Regions from separate parts of the Paenibacillus sp. FSL R5-0378 genome, predicted to be linked through region 1. Evidence: riboswitches for the same ligand, from Rfam matches in the RefSeq annotation. Region 1 holds a riboswitch; each other region holds the start of a gene.
What was found. A riboswitch is a leader RNA that binds a small molecule or an ion and turns the genes downstream of it on or off. The one in region 1 is predicted to bind thiamine pyrophosphate.

Region 1 (8,055 bases):
GGTGCTGGCGGTCGCCGAAGGCAGGATAATCCGAATGGTACCAATCGATCAACGAATAATAGAAACCGACCTGCAGCCCCTCTTCGCGAAACGCATCGACATACTCGCGGATCAGATCTCTTCCAGCGGGCGTATTCGTTGCTTTGTAATCCGTCAGCTCGCTGTCAAACAAGCAGAAGCCGTCGTGATGCTTGGTCGTCAGCACGGCGTAGCGCTGTCCGGCCGCTTTGGCCGCCTTGGCCCATGCACGCGGATCATACAGAGTCGGATTAAACTCCTCAAAATAGGCTTGGTACTGTTCATTCGTGATGCGCTCCTGGCTCCGTACCCATTCGCCTCTGGCCGGAATCGCATACAATCCCCAATGAATAAACAGGCCAAAGCGGTCGTTCATTAATGTTGCCGTTCTTTCAAAACGCGGATTCATGCCCTATTCGCCCTCCAATAGCTGTTTTCTTGTCTTGTGCCGCAGCAAAATTCGGCAGCGTTGCTTACTGCACTGCCGGACGGCACTCCCTTATTCTTCGTTCCGGCATCCGGGATACCCTTTTATTCAAAATCGCTTTTTTCGCACGAAATCTAGTCATCCTAAATGGTTAAAATTTGAAAAATACAAACAAACGTTCTATAATGAATGAAACAAGACGCCTTGAATGAAACCGAATCGATACGGAAAGCGGAGGGAAATCCATGAAACTGCACCTGATCAACAGCACGCGGACGAATAATTTTAATGACCCCGGCATGATGGGAAAAATCCAGGCCATTTGGAACGAAGCCTCGGACAAGGTTGAGCGGCATCGCGACATGATATACGGTATTTATTATGATTATGAAAGTAATTACAAGGGAGACTATTCGTTAAGCGTCGCAACCGAGAATCACCCAGGCGATACTTGGATAGAAATCCCGGATGACGCGACGTACGAGGTTTTTACGGTAGACACCGCTGATGAAATGGGCATCGTGAAAACGTGGAGAAGCATCTGGGAGAAAGAAGAAGCAGGGGCGTTACGCCGGGCCTATACCTATGATTATGAGAAATACCACCCCGGCGGAGAAATAGAAATTTACATAGCCGTAAAGTAACCAAACCGCTAAGTAACGAAGAGTAATGAATACCGTCATGGTTTATGAAAAATAGGTCACACCCGGATTCGCAGGCGTGACCTATTGGCATAGGAAGATTAAGTTGTTCTCTTGTCAGACCCGCCGGTCAGCATCCGCCGTTTGTCCGCATCCGGATCACGGGTAACCGCGCTGTCTGCACCGAACACCATCGTCCAGCGTTCCTCCGCATCGTACGCAGGCCACGGCAGAGAAGGCGTTGAGGGCTGTCCGCGCTTGGCAAAAGACGTCCATGCCTCCTGCATGCATTCCGCCACGCTCCTCATCTCTTCGTTCACCGGCATACCTGCGCCTGCAAGCAAGTCGAGATTGTTAAACACAAACGGAATTTCGGCGGAATGAAAGGCCGTTCCCAGCAGCGGATCGCCCGGCACCATCGCATAATCGTAACGGTACATCCATACCGCCGCATGCGGCAGCTGGGCTTCTGCGAACTGAAGGGCCGACCTCCAGAAGAACAGCTCGGTCATCGCCTGACGCTGTCCCTCCACGGTGGCCGGATATGCTTCGATCCAGCTCGCCGCTTCCTTCGATCCGGTCACCGCTGTATACGCCCGGGCGTTTTGTTCCTTAGTCAGCATCGGCATGCCTTCCGGTATAAAAAGCGCCCCTTCATCCCGGTTCGTACCAATGATGATCTCGATGCCGGCCGCGGAACCCGCGGCCACCGCTTCCAAAGGCGTGACGGGCAGCAGCTTCCCGTCGACGACGGGCTGGAACAGCATGACGGCACTCGCTCCAGCCGCCTGTTTTAACTCGTCTGCCGCTCTTAAGATCTCCTCGGCCGGCACTTCTTGCAGCCGTTCCAGCTGATCCTCCGGAATGCCAAGGATATCCAGCAGTCCCTTCGTAAGCAGCCTGCCATGGGAGTCCGAGATCGCCTGGGAAGCCCCGCTCTGCATAATCGCCCGGGTGAACAAGCCTTGGGCTGCAGGCATTGCGAGCAGCGCCGCGATGCTCATACTTCCCGCCGACTCACCAAATACAGTCACCTGCTGAGGATCTCCGCCGAAAGCGGCGATGTTATGCTTCACCCAGCGCAGCGCTTCGATTTGGTCCAGCAGACCGGCGTTGCTTACATAACCGTCTTCGGACTCGCCGGAAAATGGGGAAAAATGCGTAAAACCGAGAGGACCCAGCCGGTAGCTGAGGCTGACGACAATCAAGCCTCCCCGGCGCGCCAGCTCGGAGCCGTCATAAATGGGCAGTCCGCCGCCGCCCGTCACGAAGGCGCCGCCATGGATCCACACCATGACCGGAAGCGGCTGCGGTGCCGGCTCGTCAGGGGCCCACACATTGACGTACAGGCAGTCCTCGGACTGCGGGATCTGATCCCGTTTCAGTCTAAAGGCGCCACCCGTAGGGTTGACGCGCTGCGGGGCAAGCGGTACCGTCATGTCCCCGGATCTGACGCCTGCCCACGGCCGTGCAGGAAGCGGTTTCCGGAAACGCCGCTCGCCGACGGGGGGCTCGGCGTAAGGAATCGCCTTCCAGGTCCGGACGCCGTTCTGAACATATCCTTGAATCAGGCCATTATGAGTACGGATGAGGAGTTGGTCCAATTTCATTAACATCCTTTCTAGCGTTGGAATCGTTCTACCATTGTAACACTAAAAATTGGACAAAGCCTAACCGAAGCTCGGTGCAAAAAGCCATCAATCGACGACCATTTAAGGAAGCTAGCGCCAAGAAAAAAACCTGTCTATATAGACAGGTGCTAATCGCTTGTGGTGCAGACAAGTATCGACTGCCTTTATCTTGCCGCCCCTTCCTTTTGGCTGCGGAAGGCCCAATGATTCGTCGGACCGCTCCCGCCGCCAATACCGAGCGAGTTCTCGATGGCCGCCTGGATGAATTCACGGGCCGTCCGTACGGCCTCGTTGACCGGGTTCCCTTTAGCCAGCTCAGCGGCGATCGCAGCCGAGAAGGTACATCCCGTTCCATGCGTATGACGCGTGTCAATCCGACTTCCTTCCAGGGTCGAGAAGGATTCTCCGTCGAAAGTGAGATCAACCGCCTTGTCAGACGATTCGTCATGTCCGCCCTTGATTACAACCATCGCCGGACCGTAAGCCGCGATGCGGTAGGCTGCCTCGCAGCGTTCCTCCATCGACCGGATCGCCATCCCCGCGAGCACTTCCGCCTCCGGAATGTTGGGCGTGACGACAGCAGCCAGCGGCAGCAGCTTGTTCTTCAGCGCGTCAACAGCGTCCTGCTGCAGCAGCCGCGCGCCGCCTTTGGCGACCATAACCGGGTCGACCACCACATTCCTCCAGCCAAAATCGGCTATACGTCCTGCTACGGCCTCAATAATATCCGCGCTGAACAGCATACCGGTTTTGACCGCATCCACGCCGAGGTCGGTGCCCACGGCATCCATTTGTTCGGCTGCCGCAGCCGCAGGAAGCGGATATACACCTTGTACTCCGAGTGTGTTTTGAACGGTAATGGCAGTAATCGCGGACATACCGAATACGCCAAGCTCCTGGAACGTTTTAATATCCGCCTGGATGCCTGCCCCGCCGCCGCTGTCAGAACCGGCTACCGTCAATGCTTTCGGGATGCTCATTGCACAAATCCCCTTCCTGCCGACTCCAGAAGAGAGGTAATGGTTCCTTCCTCCAGCGGGTGGCGCTCCATCACAGACAACGCGTCGAGGAAAGCGATTTGGAAGCTTCCCGGCCCCTCCATGCCTGCCCGCTCAAATGCCCGAACGGCCGCTTCACCGTAGTAAGCCAAGGCGGCCGCGCCGGCGGACAGCAGATCGGGTTCGACCGCTCCAAAAGCGGCGATCACCGATGTCAGCAAGCAGCCGGTCCCGGTGACTTGGGTCAGCATCGGATGTCCGCCCCGAATCAAGTATCCCCTCGTTCCGTCGGTGATTACATCTTCTTGCCCGGTAATGGCGACGAGCGTCCCCAGACGGTGTGCCGCCCGTGCCGCCAAGTCGGCGGGAGCAGACTCCCCGGCCTCACCTGCGTCGACGCCCTTAATTGCACCGGATTCACCAATGAGATGGGCAACCTCCGCTGCGTTGCCCCGAACCAGTGACACGCGGACCTCACGCAAAATCCGCAGCGCAGCCTCCGTGCGAAATGCGGTTGCTCCCGCGCCGACGGGATCCAGGAACACCGGAACGCCATGATCGTTCGCCGATCGGCCGGCGATGATCGCCGCTTCCACCAATTCGCTGCTCAGCGTTCCGAGATTCAGGACGACGGCTTGGGCGACCCGAGCCATATCGGCCACCTCCTCTTTGGCATAGGCCATTACCGGGGAGGCGCCAAGGGCAAGCAGGCCGTTGGCCGTAAAGTTGGTCACGACCACATTCGTCATGTTGTGAATGAGCGGACGCTGCTCTTTTATCCGTAAAGGAAGCTGGATGAGTCCGGACGGAAACATATCGGCGGTCATCGTCCCACCCCTTCCGCTGCAGCCAGGGAAACCGGCCAATCCTCAAGCGTAAACGCCATTTCCCAGAACATGTACTCCAGCTGACAGCTGGTCAGAAAATGCTCCATCAGCCGTTTTTTTCTTGCGGGAGGCAGACCCTCCGCCCATTCGTCGAGCAGCCGCCGCAGCTGTACCGTCACGCCGCTTTCACGGTCCCCGTAAAAGTGCATCCATTCATAAAACGGATGGGATTTCTCCGGCTGGACTTCCTCCAGCAGACGTTGGCCGATTTCCGTATAGGTCCACGGGCAAGGTAACAGCGCAGCTACAATATCCTCAAGTCCCCCCTCATGGGCGACGTTCAGCATATGCCGGATGTAATGATTGGCCGATGGAGCCAGCGGATAGCCTTGCAGTTCCTCATATGCAACACCGGCGACATCACAAAAGTTTTGGTGGGGATGCGTTTCACTGTTCAAAATAAACGAAATCTGTTCGTTAAAAAGCGCGGTCGTCTGCCGGCAATCGCATCGGGATATGGCAATGCCATAGATCCGGATGTAGGCATTTAGATATTCAAAATCCTGCTTCACATAGTGAATCAGCTGCTCCTTGGACAAGGTACCTTCCGCAATCCCCCGTACAAACGGATGCTTGAAGATCGCTTGATAAATAGGATCTGCCGCGTGTCTCAATTCTTCGGTAAACCGGGCCATGATCATGCACCTCCGTTAATTTTGACGAAAATCGCATGTCGGGGCGCGGGGAAGCCAACACAAAAAAGCCGCCCCGAAATGGAGCGGCCGCTATTTGCAGTGTCATCCTGAATGTATCTCATCAAGAAAGATGCGTATGTATAGGCCTGCTCCACTTCCCTCCGCCGGTATTAACCGGATCAGGTTCAAAGGGTCCAAGCGATCACTTGTCTCAGCTGCCTCCGCAGCTCCCCTAGTGGATTTTCGTATGATATTTTACAAGTTCATGATTAACTGTAGCTCCGTTCGCCGGTGTTGTCAAACAAAAAAAGCTGCTGGCGGGATACCGGGAAAAAGCTTGTCGATCGTTTAAGCGGATTTCCTGCCACCTTCAAGTGTTTATCTTTTCAACGCGTAAGAAAGGATCATCTCGACGATAACGACAGCGGCATAAATGACAGCGGCTGTTCGATAACCCGATCCGTACAGCGCAGCCGCGGCCAGACCGAATACGATCAGCTGCAGCACAGCCCGGACGGGAAGCGTCACCGGGAAGGTCGCTTTCGGTGCGACATACATACCCCAAAAAACAGCAACAACGACCGGCGAGCCTATTCCTACCACGATACGGATCCACAAGGCGGTATCCAGTTTAAATCCCCACAGGCAAAAGGCTGCCAGTGCGCACAGCTCCATTAGAAAAAAGATAAGGTCGATCACAATCATTGCCAAACCCTCCATTTTGGGCCGGTCAGGGCCTTTGGAATGAAGCCATTCTCAGTAAAATTACGCCGATTGTTTCTTGCCTCTCGCGACGAAAACTCTTCCACTCTCACTACGGCCTGTGGGCTTTCACAATTAAAAAATGCGGGTGATGCAGAATCCGCTGGTAGAAGTCGGCCGACTCCGGCAGCCGCTCCAGAAACTCGGGAACCGGCCTTGGTTCGACAAGCTGGTCCAGTACAAACCAGCTTGACGTCATATTGACGATTTCCTGCAGGGGTCTGCGGAAGAACGTCACTTCAACGCTGCCTGCCTCTTTCTTCGTCCACCTGTCTACAAGCAGCTCCCGTACAAAATAATCCGGTCTCTTAAAAACGGTAAAGTCCATAAACGGATGATGCACCGAAAACAATAACGTTCCTCCAGGCTTCAATACCCGCTGAAACTCTCGGAACAAAGGATCCCAGTCTTCGATGTAATGCAGCGTTAGCGAACTGAGAACAAAGTCGAACTTATTAGCTCCGTATGGCAGCGGTTCATTTAGATCATGAACTTGAATCTCCGCTTGACTGCCGACTCTCCGTTTGGCCGCCTCCACCATATCGGGGCTGAAATCGATCGCCGATACCGATGCGCCCCGGGAAACGAACTTCTCGGTGTACCATCCTGCGGCGCAGCCTGCATCAAGGGCATGGAGTCCGGACATATCCGTTGGCAGCAGCTCCAACATGGCCGGACGCTCGTAGTATGCATTGGCACCGCTGTCCGAATCGGTATGCAGTTCATAGTCCTTGGCAAGCTTGGTATAAGCTTCAAGCACCCTCTCTTTCATGCAACCACCTCCGTAGACTCGCTATTCACCACCATATTATACCAACCAACAGAAAGGTTGGATATAAATAAACCAGTTTAATGTAAGCTGTGCATAACTTAATTGCCGCAGGATGCGTTATAAATAACAAGATCAAGTTTGAAGGCGGGGATTGTCTTTGTTAAAAAGCGTTTCTTTTTGGCTCACGTTATGTATGATCCTCACCTGCATACTGGATGCCTCCGGACAGGGTTTGGCCAACATCATACTGATCCGGCTGAATCCCTTGCTTGAAGCCTTGCTGCATGACCCAGTGTATTCGGGCTGGCTGTCCGATAAACACGCTTTCGTAACGAACAGTTACTTTATTCCCTTACGGTTCCCGGCGTATCTTCTCTCCATCGTCATGGCAGTCATCATCGGTGCGGCGGTTGATCTCCTCATTTACGGGATGAAGCGTGGATTGGCTCGCCGTGGCCATCCGAGGCCGACATCATGATCCCTAGATTCTGGTTTTCATGCTCGTACCACTTCCTCATTGCTCGTCCAGTAACGGTAAAAGGCTGCCTCACGGCAGCCTTTTACTCTTGATTTATTTGCTTTCAGCGGATTCCACGCCTCTGAAGCGCAATGCCTCTAGCTACAGGACGCTTGTCGTTCCAGCTTGTTGCAGACACTGCAGGAGGGCGTTATTGAAAAAATTCTGGTCGTCTTCATAACGGCTCGTATACTTATTGAGCATTCTGACACCCACGGCCTGATGTTCCGGGTAGACAACCACATGGCATCCTGCTGCTCCAGTAGCGTAGAACCAATCCGAGCGATGATACCACCCCAGTATACGGCGATCCGGATTCATCGCTTTCAACTCGTCACTGAGATGATAAAATGCCATAGGAATCAGCTGACGCCCTCCCGAGCTTCCCCGTTTCAAATGCAGGTACCCCCACTTGGCCAAATCCCTGGTGGTCGCATACATGTTTCTTTCATGCCCTTCATGGGATTCCAGACGAACCGTAGCATAGGCTGGATTCGTTGCATAGTCGCAGACAAGACTGGCCGTTGGCGCGGTAGCCCATATGGTTTCCTTGCAGCTGAGCGGCTTTAAAACGCGCTCCTCCAGAAACGCCGCAATAGACTTCCCTGACAAGGCTCTCACTACCTGCCCTTGAATCCCTTCCCTCTCCCATTGCATATCATGAAAAAATTTAGGGCCGGAAGCAGTCGCCAAATCACATAATGTCAACTGCCCCAAATCTTCACCGGGGTAATCGCTCAACACTTCTGCAACCGGGGTGGAGATCG
Region 2 (8,055 bases), 3.5 Mb from region 1:
TTGTAAACCGGGTGCACTTCGCCCTCTTTAAGCGGTTTCACTTTGGCCACGTAGTCGCCAAGCGGATTCCCTTGGATCAAGTCCCCGTTATCGAACAGCAGGCTGTTCTTCGCTTCGTTTCTGGCTGCCTTGATCAGGCTGGCCGTCTTGGCAAACCCGTATTCGTCAGTGGGCTTGTCCGCATAGTAGTCATAGTTGACCATGTTCACGTGCAAATCGGATGTTTCCATGATCCGCAGCTTCACCTTGGATCCGTTGCTGCTGCTGTCCGCAAATACCGGCACCATTGGAACGGCGAGCACGTTGATCGCAACGGCTGCGGCGGTGATGCCTTTGAGGACTTTTTTACGGGACTTCGACATGTTACCCCTCCTAATAGATGTACATCGAGTACGGTGGGCAGAACAAATTTAACCCCTTTATTTAACTAACCATTGTTAAATTAAGTTCTGTCTACAAGAGTAGTTTATATCGATGTAACCTATGAAATAAAGACAAATACATCCAATTCCCAAAAAATAATGCCCGAGAACAAGGTCTCGAGCATCAGGGCGTATCACGGATCTATGAAAATGGTTCCAATTGCTTATGGACACAGTAAATCTACTCGATCCATTCGTGCTTTTCCCCATCTTTCCCCGTATATTCTACACGGACGGGCGTAATTTCAAGCAAGACGTAATCCGGATCATCGGGACCGGTAAACCGCTTCTTGAATTCTTCCTTCCAGATCTGCTTACGCAGGGAGTCCTCAGCCGTTACTTTGCAGGTTCCTTCGATCTCTACAACCTCCCGCGATCCCCCGATTTCATAGCCCAGCAGCAGGGAAACGTGAGGGTTTTCCTCCAGTTCCTCAACTTTATGCGTCTTGCGGTCGGTGACCAGATGGATGCTGAGGCCCTGATTATATAAAGCCATATACCGCTGCTTCGGCCGGTTGCCTTCCACTGTGGCAAATGAGCAAAACTGGTTGTGATCCAGTATTTTGGCAAGATTTTGTTCCAGGATGATTTTCGCTTCCATCTCTAGATGATCCGCTCCTTTCTGCTTCGTGTTGTCCATGGGCGCAGCCCGTACCCATAGTGTACCCTGTCCGGTATAGGATGAACCTTGGAACACGTCAGCTTTTATCCAAGAATAGGCATGACGTGCCCTGAATACCTTGTTATGATGGAGATACCGGCCGTCATCCGGCTTGTCCGCACCAAGAATTTAATACTGTAAAGGAGTTCCTCATGAAACGACTCATTTGGATAGGATGCCTATCCTATTTTCTGATCGGCCTGGCGCATGTCGTGCTGGGATCGGTCCTTCCCGTGCTGCTGGAGCATTATCACCGCGAATACAGCGAAGGCGGGACGCTGATCTTTACCCAGTTCGCCGGTTTTCTGGCCGGTGTGCTCGTATCCCCGTGGCTGAACCGCCGTTTTGGTAAAAGGGGCGGGCTGCTGATCGCCATCGGCCTGCTTACGGCCGCCGAGCTGGTCTATACCCTGCTGCCGCCTTGGGAATGGCTGTACGCCATTGCCGTGTGCGCAGGCTTTGGTTTCGGCATGATTGAAGCGGTGATCGGCACCATTATTATTGCGGCAATTACCGATAAAACCGCTGTGGCGATGAGCCGCCTGGAGGTCTTTTTCGGGGTCGGGGCCATGGTCATGCCGCTGATCGCAAGCGGATTCATTACGGAAGGATGGTGGAGGTTTTCGTTCCTCGTCATTTCGCTGATCGCACTCGTCACGCTGCTGTTCTGGTCGAAGGCCTCCTTCGGTGAAATCGATGCCGTGCTGAGCGCCAAAGGGCCTGCCGCTTCCGTATCCGGTCAAGAGCATGCCTCGCCCAAACGCTTCCCTTATCAAGGCGGAGCTTTCGGCATTCTCGTCCTCTTTATCGTATTCTTCTTTCTGTACGTCGGCACCGAGATGAGCCTGGCCAACTTTATGCCCGCCATCCTGATTGAGAAAATGGGCATGAAGGAAGCCGCCGCGGCGCTCAGCGTCACCTGCTTCTGGATCGCGATGTCCGTCGGCCGGATCTTTGCCGGCGTCGTCGCCGAAAAGATTCATTACCGGGTCTACGTGCTGTTCAGCTGCCTCATCACCCTGGTGCTGCTGATCGTGTTCCCGCTGATGGGCCAGGTATGGTCGGCTTTCGCGATCATCCTGCTGCTCGGGCTGTTCATGTCGGGGATCTTTTCGATTGCGCTCGTATTTGCGAGCAAGCTGCTGCAGGGCAGCGAAGAATCGACACCCAGCATTTTGATCGCCTCCGGCGGCGTCGGCGGAGCCATCCTGCCGCTTATCATGGGCTGGAGCCTGGACCATCTGGAAGTGAACCAGTCGGCATGGATGCTCGCGGTGTTCACTGCCGGCATGGTCGTGCTCAGCTTTGCTGCTTTCCAGCTGCAGCGGCGGAAGCTGGTTCACCAGAGCGGACTGCAGGGGCCATCAGGTGCAGGAAAATAAGCCATTCAAATTAAAGGCGGGCCAGCAGGTCCGCTTTTTTTATTTTCGTATAACCTCTAAAATTATATTTACAGGTTATAAAAATACAGCTATACTCCAATTATAACTTGTAATACAAATTTTAGAGGTTATACAAAGGAGATGGATGACATGGAACTTCAAAAGCTTCCCTGGGCAGGCATTCGAGTGACGGCAGGAGCCACATCGGTGGTCATTGACCCGCTTTATCATTTTCCGGAAAGATACGCCAAGTCTCACGAACCGCTCTTCCCGCTTAACGAATACGGCCCGGCAGATGCGGTGCTGATCACCCATGAGCATGCGGATCACTTTGATCCCCGGGCCATCATCGATGCCTACGGGGCTGACATTCCCGTGTACCTCCCGCAGGAGAGCGTCCTCCTTGCCGAAAATAGTGGCCTCAACCGCGTAATCGGTGCTTCCGTCGGCGATGCCTTCCAAATCGGTGCGCTGAGCGCAGCCGCCACGTACTCCGTCGACGGGGTCGGAGACGTGCAGATCGCCTGGGCGCTGAGCGACAGCGAGCACCGCCTGCTCCACTGCGGAGATACGCTGTGGCACGGTTACTGGTGGAAGATTGCCGCGGCCCACGGCCCATTCGATGCGGTATGCCTGCCGGTGAACGGTGCCGTTCTGGAACGTCCTGATCGTCAGCCGCCCAGCGGCATGCCGATTACGCTGCTTCCGGAACAAACGGCGGCGGCCGCACGCGTTCTCGGGGCCAAACGGCTGGTGCCGATCCACCATACCGCCATCCACCATCCGCCTGTATACCTGCAGACTCCCGATTGGCAAAATCGCCTGCGGGCTGCAGTTGGTGATACAATGGACATAGCATTCTTGAACACAAAGGAAACGATTACTCTATAAAGGATGACGCATCATGGATAAATCCCCTTCCCGCAACGTGCTGGGGGGCGCCCTGTGGATCAATCTCGCCAATACGGTGCGCATGCGGGAGCACCGGGTCACGGATATGCTGGAGGAGCCAGGTTATTTAGACGAATGGCTCCACGATAATGAATTGCACGGCTTGAACAATACCGCAGGGGCAGCTTCAGCTGCGAGACGGCAAGACCTGCTGCCCGAACTGCTCCGTCTGCGCGGCGTGTGCCGGCTCGTTCTAGAAGACCTGGACCATGGCGGTGCCTTGTCGGATGAGGCATTCGCCGCCATGGAGGCCGAAGCTTCGCGGTTAGACGTGGCGCTCCGGGCTGAGCGGGATGCCCAAGGCCTCCCCCATCTCATCACCTACGGACAAACCGCCGTCCAAGGCGTGCTGTACCCCATCGTCCGCTCCCTGTTCGAGACGCTGGCAAGCGTATCTTCGGACCGCATCCGGATTTGCGAGCATGACGACTGCATCCTGCACTTTGTGGACACCTCCAAGAGCGGTAAGCGGCGCTGGTGCAGCATGGACACTTGCGGCAACCGCCATAAGGCGGCCGAATTTTATGCGAAGAAGAAGCAGCGCGGGCACTAAATTAAGCCTGGGATCGTCTGATGGACATCCCGGGCTTTAGTCAAATAAGCCTGTTGCCTTGTTCACTGCCCTTGATTTATATGGCGGACACTCTCCAGTTTAGCTCCTTTGTCCAACGACTTGTAGGAGTATGTCGATAGGTACGTTCTTCCGACCTCTAACAAGTTCCAAGTGTTTTCATTATCGACTTTAATTTTAACTGGCCATTCTTCTTTACTATGGGTTTTCTCGACGACAATCCAATATGTCGAGCCAATGAGCTGCTTATCGAGTATCGTTATGTCCCCTCCGCCAGACGTTGGCCCGGTACATGCTGTCAACATACACATGAAAAGCCATGCTGCAATTATTTTTTCAGGACCCTCTCCCCCGTTCCTGACTATTTCAATACCTAACGAAACCACCAAACAGCCTATCATTTATAAACAATGATGTTTGCATAAAGTTGCCTTACAACTCGGATTTAAATGCTATAATGGCCTTAATTTAGGGCAAACCCATTACTTATAAGTACTATGAAAAGGAGCTTATACATATGGCTAATAAACGTTTGGATCATGTCGGCATCGTCGTACGGGATTTGGAGTCAACCATTCAATTTTATACCGAGATCGTGGGCCTGGAGCTGAAAGGCCGGCTGACGCACACCAACGGCGTGTTCCAGCTGGCGTTTCTCGGCTTCGGGGACAGTAACGAGACGGAAATCGAGCTCATTCAAGGCTACAGCTACGACCTGCCGGCCGAGGGCACGGTGCACCATTTTGCGATCCATGTCGACGACATTCAGAAGGAATTTGAGCGGATTCAGGCGCTCGACGGCGTGGAGCTGATCGATCAGGAAATCGTGACCCTGCCGAACGGATACCAATATTTCTTTATCTATGGTCCGGAAAAAGAATGGATCGAATTTTTCCAGAGATAATCTGGAATCGGGAGGATGTCTGGACACCCCCATGGGGATGGACTATAATATGGGAGGAAAACAACCCGAAAACCTTATAGAATCCGGGGTGCTGGAATTGGCCGGCTGAGATTGTATCCCTTCAAGATACTGACCCTTTTAACCTGATCTGGGTAATGCCAGCGTAGGAAACCGTTTGTCACGGCTTACAAGCCGTGCTGATCTTGCGCATATGAAGCGTCCCGTTTACGGGGCGCTTTTTTCATTCATACTAGTGAAAAACGGGATTACGCCTTGCGAATGCTTCTATGATTCAGTCACTCAGATCGGCTTACGATTCTAAATATAACGGGGAGAGGGGATCACCGGTCGATGCTTCCACAGAAAGAATAAGAACGGCCGGACATCAAAGGAGAGAGAAAGCCATGAAGAACAAATCCATCGGCCTGCTGCTGGTCTGCATGCTCGTACTGGCGCTTGCCGGATGCGGCGGCAGCCAAAACAATACGGGCGGCGGAGAAGGAACATCCGCTTCCGACACCACGGCAGGCCAGGACAACACCGCAGCGAAGCCGCTGAAGGACGTCAAAGTCGTCCTCGACTGGACGCCCAACACGAACCATACTGGGCTCTATGCTGCCAAAGACTTGGGCTATTATAAAGAAGAAGGCTTGAACGTCGAGATCGTGCAGCCGGGCTCCACCGGCGCCGACGCCATGGTCGCTTCCGGCAAAGCGCCCTTCGGCGTAAGCTATCAGGAGAGCGTGACCCAGGCCCGCACGCAGGGCGTGCCGCTCGTCTCGATCGCCGCGGTCATCCAGCACAATACGTCGGGCTTTGCCGCACCGGTGGACCGGGGGATCAAGACGCCGAAGGATTTTGAAGGCAAAACCTACGGCGGCTGGGGTTCCCCTGTCGAAGAAGCTGTCATGGGCTCCATCATGGAGATCGACAAGGCGGATGTGAAGAAGGTGAAAATCGTCAACATGGGCGACGCCGATTATTTTACCGCCGTGAAGCGGGACATCGACTTCGCCTGGATCTTCTACGGCTGGACCGGAATCGAGGCGAAGCTGCGCGGCGAGCCGCTGGACATGCTGTATGTCAAAGATTATTCCGAGAAGCTGGACTACTACACGCCGGTTCTCGTAACGAACGAGAAGCAGATCAAGGATGACCCCGAGCTGGTTAAAGCGTTTATGCGCGCGACCGCCAAAGGTTATCAGTACGCGATCGACAAGCCGGAAGAAGCTGCCAACCTGCTGCTGAAGGACGTGCCGGACCTCGATAAGCAGCTGGTGATCGAAAGCCAGAAATGGTTAAGTCCTAAATATCAAGACGACGCAGCCCGCTGGGGCGAGCAGAAGGAACAGATCTGGAAGGGCTATTCCGACTGGATGTACGATCACAAGCTGCTGGACAAGCCGCTGGACGTGAAGAGTGCGTACACGAACGACTTTTTGCCGGAACAATAAGCCGCACATAACCTAAGAGTTACCGTAACCTATGAAGAGAGGAAGTAGATTCGCATGGCCAATACGCTGTTAAGCATTCAGGTGATCCCGAAGACGCCGGGCAACGAAGACTCATACGCCTACGTCGATCGTGCCATTGAGGTCATTCAGCAGTCCGGCGTGAAGCATGAGGTGCACCCGCTGGAAACGACGATGGAGGGCGAGCTGGAGGAGCTGCTGGACGTCGTGCGCAAAATGCACGAAGCTCTGGTGGCTGCAGGCAGCCCGAGTATCATCTCCCAGGTCAAAATCGCCCATAATCCCGGCGGAATCAGCATGGACAAGCTGACGGAGAAGTACCGTCCATGAGAAGCTGGTGGAAAAACGTATGGCCGCCCCTCGTGGCGGTCATCTTCTTTTTGCTCGTATGGCAGCTGCTGACCTCCCTGTTCCATATTGAACAATGGATTTTGCCTGCGCCGAGCGACATCGCCCGGGAAGCCGCGGCCGCTTCCGGCGGCTTGTGGGAGCATGTGTGGGCCACGCTGAAGCTGACCGTATTCGGCTTCGCCATCGGAACCGCCATCGGGCTGGTCATCGCACTGATTCTGCATTTGATTCCGTTTTTAAAACAGGCGCTGTATCCGCTGCTTATTCTAAGCCAAAATATCCCGACCATCGCCCTCGCCCCCCTGCTGATGATCTGGTTCGGCTTCGGCCTCCTGCCCAAGCTGATCGTCATCACGCTCGTCTGCTTTTTCCCGGTGGCGGTCGCCGCCCTGGGCGGCTTGAAGCAGACCGATCCCGTCATGATGAACTACATGCGCATGATCGGGGCGGGCAAGGGCCAAATCTTCGCCAAGCTGGAGCTGCCCCACGCGCTCCCTTCCATCTTCTCCGGCATTAAAATTGCCGCCACCTACAGTGTCATGGGTGCGATTATCGCCGAGTGGCTGGGGGCCGACAAGGGCATCGGCTATTATATGATGCTGCAGAAATCGGGCTACCGCACCGACCGCATGTTCGTGGCGATCATGATCATCGTCGTGCTGAGCCTGCTGATGTTCGGGCTGATTGCGCTGCTCGAAAAATGGTTCGTCCGCTGGAAGCCGAAGCAGGGCTAGCGGGCCAGGCCGGAAAGGAGAAATACCGTGATGAATAAAAAAACCGCGCCCGCGCTGGAGATCGTCTCCGTCAGCAAAAGCTTCAAAGAGAAGCGCCGAACACTGCCGGTACTCAGCGACATCTCGCTGACCGTGGGCCAAGGCGAATTCGTGTCCATCATCGGGCCGTCGGGAAGCGGCAAGAGCACGCTGCTGCACGTGATCGGCGGGCTGACCCGCCCGGATGCCGGCACCGTCCGGATGAACGGCGCCGAGGTAACCGGGCAGCAGGGGCATATCAGCTACATGCCGCAGCAGCCCGCCCTGTTCCCTTGGCGGACGATCGAGGACAATGTGCTGCTGGCCCAGGAGGTGCACGGCCCTGTCAGCCGGGAGGCCCGTGAGGACGCGCGGCGCTGGCTCGCCAAAGTCGGCCTGGCCGGCTTTGAGAAGGCGCATCCGCATACGCTGTCGGGCGGCATGCAGCAGCGGGCGGCTTTTCTCCGCGCGCTGCTCAGCCCGCAGGAGCTGATGTGCCTGGACGAGCCGTTCAGCGCGCTCGATGCGCTGACCCGCAGCGACATGCAGCGCTGGCTGCTCGACATTTGGGAAGAGAACCGCCGCTCGG
Region 3 (8,055 bases), 2.5 Mb from region 1:
ATGCAGCGGTGCACCGGGGAATTCCCGGCGGAAAGACGGGAGCGGAATCCCTCGTCAATTATGAAGAGGCGGCCCGGATGTTCGGCTTAAGGCCGTGCTATATGAAACTACAGGATATCGATATTGAACGCCATGAATGTTCGGCGTTTGTTCTGAGAGAGGGAAAATACGTTTACACCAGGCTTCCGCTGCCAAGGGTCATTCATAACCGGGCCATCTACTTTGACGGGCGGTCAAAAAATAGAATTCAACGTCTTATAGACGGCGGATATATGATATTCAACGCCCACAATCGGTACGGGAAAGATGAAATTCATCACTTGCTCGAAAGTAACCCGCTGCTTTCGCAGCATCTTCCCGATACGACGATCGCCGCCCCTTCCTCTGTCCAGGAAATGATGCGGCGATATCGTGATCTGATATTAAAGCCTTGCGTCGGCAGCGTCGGCAGAGGAATTATGCGCCTTCACGCCCACGGCCAGCACTGGTATCTTACTTATGCCCGAACCGGGCGATCCCTGGGATGGACGACGGTTCGCTTGAATAGACAACAACTTCCGGGCATCCTGCTGCGCCGGATCTCCCAGGCGCCCTTCCTTGTCCAGGAACGCATCGCACTGGCGGAATATAAACAGCGGCCTTATGACCTTCGCGTCTCCATCCAGCGAGGCATTAGCGGCAGCTGGAGCCTGACGGGAATGTACGCCAAAGTCGCCGCATCCCGAATGTTCGTCTCCAATGTCGCTCAAGGCGGCAAGGCCTTCCCGGCCGAACGAATTCTCGCCGAAAGCCTGCCGGGGTTATCTGCGGACAGAATCTCGGATAGCGTACATCAGCTCGCCTTCGGCGTGGTCCGGCAGCTGGAGCAGCATTTGCCTTTTGCGGCGGACCTTGGCCTGGATATCGGCGTCACGAAGGGCGGCAAGCCGTATTTTATTGAATGCAACGGACGGGATCAGCGTTACGGCTTCCGAAACGCCAATATGCCCCAATATTGGAAAAAAACCTATCGTGAGCCCATGGCCTATGCCCGGTACCTGGTAAATCGGCAGCACGCCGGCATAGGACTTTGAGCACGGATCCCGGGTTAGTCTGCCATAAATTGTGCGCAACCTCCGGAAATCCGGTAAAGCAGGTAAAAACGCAGAACGGGAAACCGGGAAAACAACGGATGCCGGACAAAAAGATGCTTAAACGAAAGACCGAAAATGCGTCATGCTGCTTTTTCGGTCTGTTCTGCATCGGCTAATAGCTATCATACGGCTTAACCTTGTCCATGGTACCTGACATCTTCGATGCCGAACCAGGGAACGGCAGCGGCCGCATAGTACGCAGCCGTTAGGGCAATGACGAACATGAGAACCGCCAGCCCGTCATACCTGCTGAAAGCCGACGGATAATAGTACGTTCTGCGCCCCGACCCGCTGAACTGCTTCGCTTCCATCGCCACGGCAACGCGGTGCGCCCGGCGGATGCTCTGCGACAGCAGCGGCACCGCATACAGCCGGACATGCTGAAGGAGGCCACTCGGCCCCCGGCCTGTCCGTACGCCGCGGATCCGCAGCGCCTGCCTGCGGATGAGAAACTCCTCCCATACGATGGACAGCAGCCGGATCGACGCCATGAAGCTGTATGCGAATTTCGGGGGAAGGCGAAAATTTTGCATCAGCGAATAGAACAACTTGACGGACGGCGTGGTCATGACGAAGAGCAGTCCTTCTGCCGCAAAGGCAATCGCCCGGAATCCCAGGTGCAGCCCGCGGTAGAAGCTTTCCTCGGATACGCGGAACAGCCCCCACTGCCACCAGACGTGATCCCCTTTCCCGAAAAGGATCATCGTCAGGGATGAAGAGACGAATACGAGGCTGAAGGAGAGAACGAGCAGCCCCACCTTCCATGCCGGATAACCGCTGAGCAGAAACAGGAGGGCGATGTAGACCGCTGCCTGATAGACGGCAAAATCAATGCTTCGCGTCTGAATCGTAACGATAAACAACATGATCAGCACGGCGAGCTTCAGCGAGGGATTCGCCCGGTGCAGCCAGGTATGACGGCTCGGAGTCAAAAACCGGTTCATCCGCTCACCTCCTCCTGCGCATCCGAAGCTGCGCCTTCTCCCTCAAGCCTCCGCCTCCCGGACTTTATCGCCGTCAGGCTTCCGCCTTGGATTTCCCATACCTGGGTAGCGGCCAGCTCAGCGATTTCTCGCTCATGCGTCACCATAACGATCGCCGTGCCGCTGCGGCGAAGCGCTTCGCAGTATTCCAGGATGGCAAAGGCGTTGCGGGCATCCTGCCCGAACGTCGGTTCATCCAGCAGCAGCACCGCCTGGCGGCGGACCGCCGCGGTGGCAACGCTCAGCCTGCGTTTCTGTCCGGTCGAGAGCTGATACGGATGCCGGTTCTCCAAGCCGTGCAAATGAAACGTCTTCAGGCAGTCTTCGGCTTTACGCTCCACCTCAGCCCGCGACATGCCGCCCTGCATGTGAAGGGAAAAGGCCGTCTCCTCCAGTACTGTCTGGGCCACAAACTGAAACTCCGGGTTCTGAAACACGAACCCGATCCGGTCCGAAGGGCAGGTCCGCTTCCTGCCCCTTCCCTTCAGCAGCCTGCCTTCCAGCACGTAGCTGCCGGCTGTCGGAAGAAGCTGCATCAGGCTCAGCAGCAAGGAGCTTTTCCCCGCCCCGTTAGGACCCACAACAGCGACAAAATCGCCGGCATATACCTCCGCCTCTTCCACCATAATCGCCGGCGCATCTCCGCGGAGACCGACAAACCCCCGCAAGGAGAGGACCGGCGCCGCCAAGTCCGCACCTTGCTGCGGGGATTGCACCAGGCCGCTGTTCCATGTATCCCGGTGACGGATATAATCCTCCCAAACGCCGGGATACCAAATGCCATTTTCCTGAAGGGTCCGGCGGTACGCCGTGAAGATTTCGGCCGGCTTGCCGTCGGCCAGAATGCTTCCGTCCGGCGCGAACAGAACGATCCGATCGACCCAGTTCACGATTTCTTCGATCCGGTGCTCGACGATCAGCACGGTCCGTCCGGCCGATACACCGCGAACCGCCTCCCAAATTTGCTGTCTCCCCTCGGGGTCCAGCAGCGCCGAGGGCTCATCCAGCAGGAGCACTTCCGGTTCCAGCAGAAGGACCGAAGCGAGCGCGAGCCGCTGCTTCATCCCCAGGGACAGCCGTTCAATCGGAGTGTGCAGCTCTTCGAGGTCCAGGCCGACCCGTCCGAGCGCCTCCCGCATCCGCGGCACCATATCCTCCCTGGCTACTTGGCGGTTCTCCAGCACAAACGCCAGCTCCTCATCGACATACGGCATGCAGAACTGGGTATCCGGGTCCTGAAATACATACCCGCACGAGCGGGGCTTCCGAATGTCCGCATATTTGAGCGGAACGTCAATGACCGCCGGAATCAACCCGCCGAGCACCTGCAGCAGCGTCGATTTCCCGCATCCGCTTGGGCCGAGCAGAAGCACCTTTTCCCCGGCCGGCACGGACAGGGAAACATCCTTGAACACGAACGCCTTCTCACCCGGAAACTTCAGGCGCAGGTCCGTTACCGAAACGGCAATTTGCCCGCTCCCTTGATCCGTCCCTTGATCCGTCCTTTGATCCGCTCCTTGACCCGTCTCATGCACTGCCGAATGCTGCATCGTCGCGATACCCCGGTTAGTCTCAGTCATGATCGAGCGCTTCATAATCCTTGGCTGTCACCGGCCGGAGCAGCTGGGTTACTCCGGTTGCTTCCAAAGCTTTGGTCAGGGCATACGCCAGGTACCCTGCGAGTACCGCCGAGCTGATTAACCGCATCACGTACTTCAACACGATCATCCATGTCGAATAGTCCGTGACGTAGCCGTAGTACACATCCACCAGGAATGATCCCAATCCCGAAGCCATGCCGGCCAGCGCCGCTACCCCCATGGAGAATTTGCGGTAACGGAACAGGGCGAAGATCAGCTCCGCGGCTAGACCTTGCGCCACGCCGTAAATCGCCAGCTGAAGGCCCCATTCACTGCCGAACAGAATTTCTACGTGAGCCGCGGCAACCTCGGCCAGGAGGGCTACGCCCGGTTTGCGGATCAGCAGCGCGGCAAGCGTCGAAGCGAGGAACCACATGCCGTACATCAGCTCATCCGCTTGGAAAAACAGCGGCTTGAACAAGTCGTTCACCGAACCCCAAAAATGGTACACCACCCCGATCACGAGGGATAGCAGAATCGTCACGAGCAGGTCGCTTAGCTTCAGCCCCTTCGGCCGATCCATCTGCATCGTACTGCTGTTCATTTGACAACATCCTTTCTTTTTCCAAAATTGGGCAATAAAAAAACCCCCTGGATAAGCGAGGGAGATCGTCAAATAAGCCCATAGAAGGACTTGAATTCTCTACGCTGGCATTATCCAGATCAGATTCCCGGTCAGCAGCGGTTCATTAGCTGCACTCTCAGCCCGATTCGCTCGAGCTCCCGTATTCCCATATGTACACAGATGAACGCAAGGCGCGGCATCGCCGCCTCCTGGTCCCGGAGCCATCGCCGTCCAAAGCGATAGATGCTTGGGTTCGATTCCGTGTAACAGGCACCTCGCCGCGATGAGTCGACGTCGGGCCCGTATTGATTCCAAAATACATGATCCTCGAAGGATTGGCAATACCATTTTTCTCCGGGGCGGTTTTCAGGATTTGTTGCATATTGATTTGGTAGCCGTTCTATGTCAATATATTCAGAGTGCTACAGGCACGTATGGAAGGGAGATTAGGCATGACAAAGAAATTACTGCGGCTCATGACAGAGCTCTCCTCGCGAAAGTGGCTCTCTTCCATGATGGGACGCTTCTCGCACAGCCGACTCAGCAGAGGGATCATCCCTACGTTTATCAAAAGCTATCAGATCCCGGCGCATGAAGCGGAGAAAGAAATCTATGAATACCGCACGCTCAACGAATTTTTTTCGCGGCGGCTGAAGCCCGGCATGCGTCCAATTCACGAAGGCGAGCACGTACTCACGAGCCCCGTCGACGCCAAGATCACCGCAATGGGTGAAATCACCTCAGGCACGATTATGAACGTGAAAGGGCAGGATTATTCGGTGGCGGAGCTGCTTAATTTCTCTCCCCACCTGGAGTTATATAAACATGGCTATGTCTTTGTGCTGTACCTCAGCCCTACCGACTATCACCGGATCCACTCTCCAATCACAGGCGTGAAAGTGGAGAGCGAGCATATCAAGGGCCGGTGCTACCCGGTCAATGATTTTGGCATGACCCAGATGAAATCCGTGCTGTGCCGCAATGAGAGGCTGATAACGTATATTAAGGGAGCCCTGGGAGAAGTCGCGGTCGTCAAAGTCGGCGCCATGAATGTCAGCAGCATCCGCTACGACGACGAAACCGCCAATTCCTGGCGTAACGGCGATCCGCTCGCCTATTTTGAGTTCGGTTCTACCGTCGTGCTGCTGATCCAGGACGGCGCATTCACCCCGCGGACAGACCTCCGGACCGGAGATCATGTCCGCATGGGCCAGCTGCTCGGTCAGCTGCACCCGCATAAAGGCTGAACCGGAAGCGAATCCGGCTCAGCCTTTTTTGCTTAGGAGCGCGAGCATAATCCGCTGAAACCACCGGCCCGGAAGCAGCTGCTTGGCCTTCATCGTCCAGCGTGTGCCGGCAGGCAGCGCATAACGGAATGCCGGCTTGTTCATACGTGCGATTCTCGCGATTAGCCGGGCCACATCGGCCGGATCGCCGCGCTGGCCGGCGTTGTCACGGGAAAAGGCCATCACCTGGCTCAGCATCCGTTCGTAGGGTGACCGCTCGGCGGCGCTCATCTGCGCAAATCCTTTGTCCCAAATGGCCGTTCCGTACGAACCCGGCTCCACCACCACGACATCGACGCCGAATGGCCGCATTTCCAGGGCAAGGCATTCGCTAAATCCCTCCACAGCAAACTTCGACGAGACGTAGGGGCCAAAACCGGGAAATCCGACAGCCCCGCTGACGCTGCTGATCTGAATGATTTTTCCCTGATGGGCCTCCCTCATCGCGGGAAGAACGGCCTGGGTGACCGCAACCATCCCGAAGAAATTCGTTTCCAGCTGCGCCTTCCACACGTCCATCGGAATCTCCTCGATCATTCCTCCGTATGCGGTACCTGCATTGTTCACAAGCACGTCAATGCGTCGGTGGGATTTCAGGATGCCCGATACCGCCTCAAGCACCTGTCCCCCGTCCGTCACATCCAGCCTAACCACGTGAATATGCTGTCTTACCCCCGCCGTCTGCGCAGCGTCCATCAGCTCCCCGCTCGCTTCCAGTCTTCGCATGCCGGCAAAAACCGTGTATCCGGAGGCGGCCAGCTCCACGCTGGCCAGCAGCCCGAAGCCGCTGGATCCGCCCGTGACCAGCGCGACCGGCCTCTCATCATGTCCTCCCAATTGCGCTCCACTCCCCGTTCAGATGTTATTTCGCCGGAAACAAAAACGGCTCTTCTGCCAAGTAGCTGCGGATCGCGGACAGAATATACCCCTTCTGTTCCTTCAGCGACGGAATTTCCTGCGGATTGCCGGCGTGAAACGCCTGATTCTCCAGGACCGCCTGCAGGAAAAAGGTTTCCAGCATGGACACGCTCTCCTTCGGAAGAAGTCGCATGCTTTCGTACCCGTCCAGCAGCATGCTTCGCTGTGCCGGGTACAGACCGATGAGCGCCTGCGCCAAGTCGTATGCATAATAACCGAACCCGCAGCGGCCAAAATCTATAGGGCAAGGTTCCCCGTCCGTGAATACAACGTTCCCTTCGTGGAGATCCGCATGGATCATACCGTACCGGGAAGGGCCCGGAGGCCATGCGGCGATCCGCCCTCTGATTAGGTCCGCCGCCTGTACATAAAGCGCCCATTCATCGGAACTCAGAAAGGCGCGGTGCCGCCGTTCCAGCCGCTGCATATCTTCTGTCAGGCTCGCAGCCCCCCATTCGGGTCTGACGAACCCTTCCGGCGGAACAAAGCTCTGCGCAGCCTGATGGAGCCTGGCCATAAGCACGCCCATCCGGTACACCTGCCTGTCATCGAGGCCGCCCTCCGCCTGCTCCCCTTCGATCCAGCGCAGCAGCGTCACCGGCCAGCCCTGGCTTCGGTCCGCCCCGCAGATCGCCACGGTATTCCCTTCCTGGTCCGCTACGCCTTCCGGAACCGGCAGGCCTTGGGAAGAAAGCCAATTCAGCCACATCATTTCCGAACGGATGGCCGGTACGTCGGCCGACACCGGATGGATCCGCAGCAAAAATTTGCCGCCGGACCGCGCGCTCACCCGGTACGTAATATGGTCTGAAATTTGAATAAATTCCGCATGTTCCTCCTTAATGCCAAACTTCTCCAGTGCGGACATCAGCACCTGCTCCGCCTGAACCAGCAGGAGGCGCAGGCTGTCCTCCGAATTTGCTCCGAATGCTTCATTCATTTCGCTATCCTCCATCCTCTGCTTAACACCTTGCTCCCACAGCATACCATAAGCCGGCAGGCCAGGGGAGGGCGCAACCGCGAACCGTATTCTCCGCGTAATCGGTACTACTGACCATTTCAATCTAATGATGCGCGCACAAAAAAGCAGCGGCGGGCTGGCATCCCGCGCTGCTCTTAGACATCATTTATATCATGTGTGATGAAGTTCATAAAAAAGGTTAACGAGTGGGGTTAAAACCATACGTCGCTCATGATGCTGACCGGTCTGAACCGGCGCATCCGGTTACGGCCGTTCCCCCGCGCCGCCGCAGCTGCGGCATACCCGTCACGCCTGCGAATCCGCCGTCTGCTCATCCGACTCTTTCCTCCCTTCGTTTATTCGGTGCATTTGCAAGCTTGAAGCTTATTACCCGAAAGGGGAAGACCGCGAAACAGCAGGAAACAATTACCGGATTTCGGACGGATTCTTGCCCGTATACTGCTTGAATTGCCGGCTGAAGAAAAAAATGTCGCGGTATCCGAGCGCATCGGCCACCTCCGTGACGTTCATACCGGCATGCAGGAGCAGATGCTGCGCCCGGTCGATCC

Region 2: it holds a riboswitch for thiamine pyrophosphate, as region 1 does, so the genes downstream of both, MKY74_RS01680 (ABC transporter substrate-binding protein) here and tenA (thiaminase II) in region 1, are expected to answer to the same signal.
Region 3: it holds a riboswitch for thiamine pyrophosphate, as region 1 does, so the genes downstream of both, MKY74_RS29570 (ECF transporter S component) here and tenA (thiaminase II) in region 1, are expected to answer to the same signal.

What each region holds. Positions count from the first base shown of each region.
Region 1 is NZ_JBBPAY010000001.1:3,853,338-3,861,392, reverse strand. It holds gene MKY74_RS18075 (alpha-L-fucosidase) at 1-427, opposite strand, end outside; gene MKY74_RS18070 (GyrI-like domain-containing protein) at 691-1,089, shown strand; gene MKY74_RS18065 (carboxylesterase/lipase family protein) at 1,188-2,696, opposite strand; gene thiD (bifunctional hydroxymethylpyrimidine kinase/phosphomethylpyrimidine kinase) at 2,882-3,697, opposite strand; gene thiM (hydroxyethylthiazole kinase) at 3,694-4,542, opposite strand; gene tenA (thiaminase II) at 4,539-5,237, opposite strand; TPP riboswitch at 5,377-5,481, opposite strand; gene MKY74_RS18045 (YrdB family protein) at 5,616-5,942, opposite strand; gene MKY74_RS18040 (class I SAM-dependent methyltransferase) at 6,052-6,771, opposite strand; gene MKY74_RS18035 (hypothetical protein) at 6,929-7,249, shown strand; gene MKY74_RS18030 (serine hydrolase domain-containing protein) at 7,391-8,055, opposite strand, start outside.
Region 2 is NZ_JBBPAY010000001.1:365,380-373,434, forward strand. It holds gene MKY74_RS01650 (bifunctional 2',3'-cyclic-nucleotide 2'-phosphodiesterase/3'-nucleotidase) at 1-362, opposite strand, end outside; gene MKY74_RS01655 (pyridoxamine 5'-phosphate oxidase family protein) at 604-1,062, opposite strand; gene MKY74_RS01660 (MFS transporter) at 1,236-2,465, shown strand; gene MKY74_RS01665 (MBL fold metallo-hydrolase) at 2,616-3,356, shown strand; gene MKY74_RS01670 (CGNR zinc finger domain-containing protein) at 3,370-3,969, shown strand; gene MKY74_RS01675 (VOC family protein) at 4,505-4,891, shown strand; TPP riboswitch at 4,966-5,078, shown strand; gene MKY74_RS01680 (ABC transporter substrate-binding protein) at 5,296-6,345, shown strand; gene MKY74_RS01685 (thiamine-binding protein) at 6,400-6,693, shown strand; gene MKY74_RS01690 (ABC transporter permease) at 6,690-7,448, shown strand; gene MKY74_RS01695 (ABC transporter ATP-binding protein) at 7,479-8,055, shown strand, end outside.
Region 3 is NZ_JBBPAY010000001.1:6,369,130-6,377,184, forward strand. It holds gene MKY74_RS29555 (YheC/YheD family endospore coat-associated protein) at 1-1,073, shown strand, start outside; gene MKY74_RS29560 (energy-coupling factor transporter transmembrane component T family protein) at 1,265-2,077, opposite strand; gene MKY74_RS29565 (ABC transporter ATP-binding protein) at 2,074-3,696, opposite strand; gene MKY74_RS29570 (ECF transporter S component) at 3,689-4,300, opposite strand; TPP riboswitch at 4,380-4,493, opposite strand; gene asd (archaetidylserine decarboxylase) at 4,774-5,568, shown strand; gene MKY74_RS29580 (SDR family oxidoreductase) at 5,587-6,444, opposite strand; gene MKY74_RS29585 (phosphotransferase enzyme family protein) at 6,470-7,465, opposite strand; gene MKY74_RS29590 (hypothetical protein) at 7,699-7,821, opposite strand; gene MKY74_RS29595 (AraC family transcriptional regulator) at 7,913-8,055, opposite strand, start outside.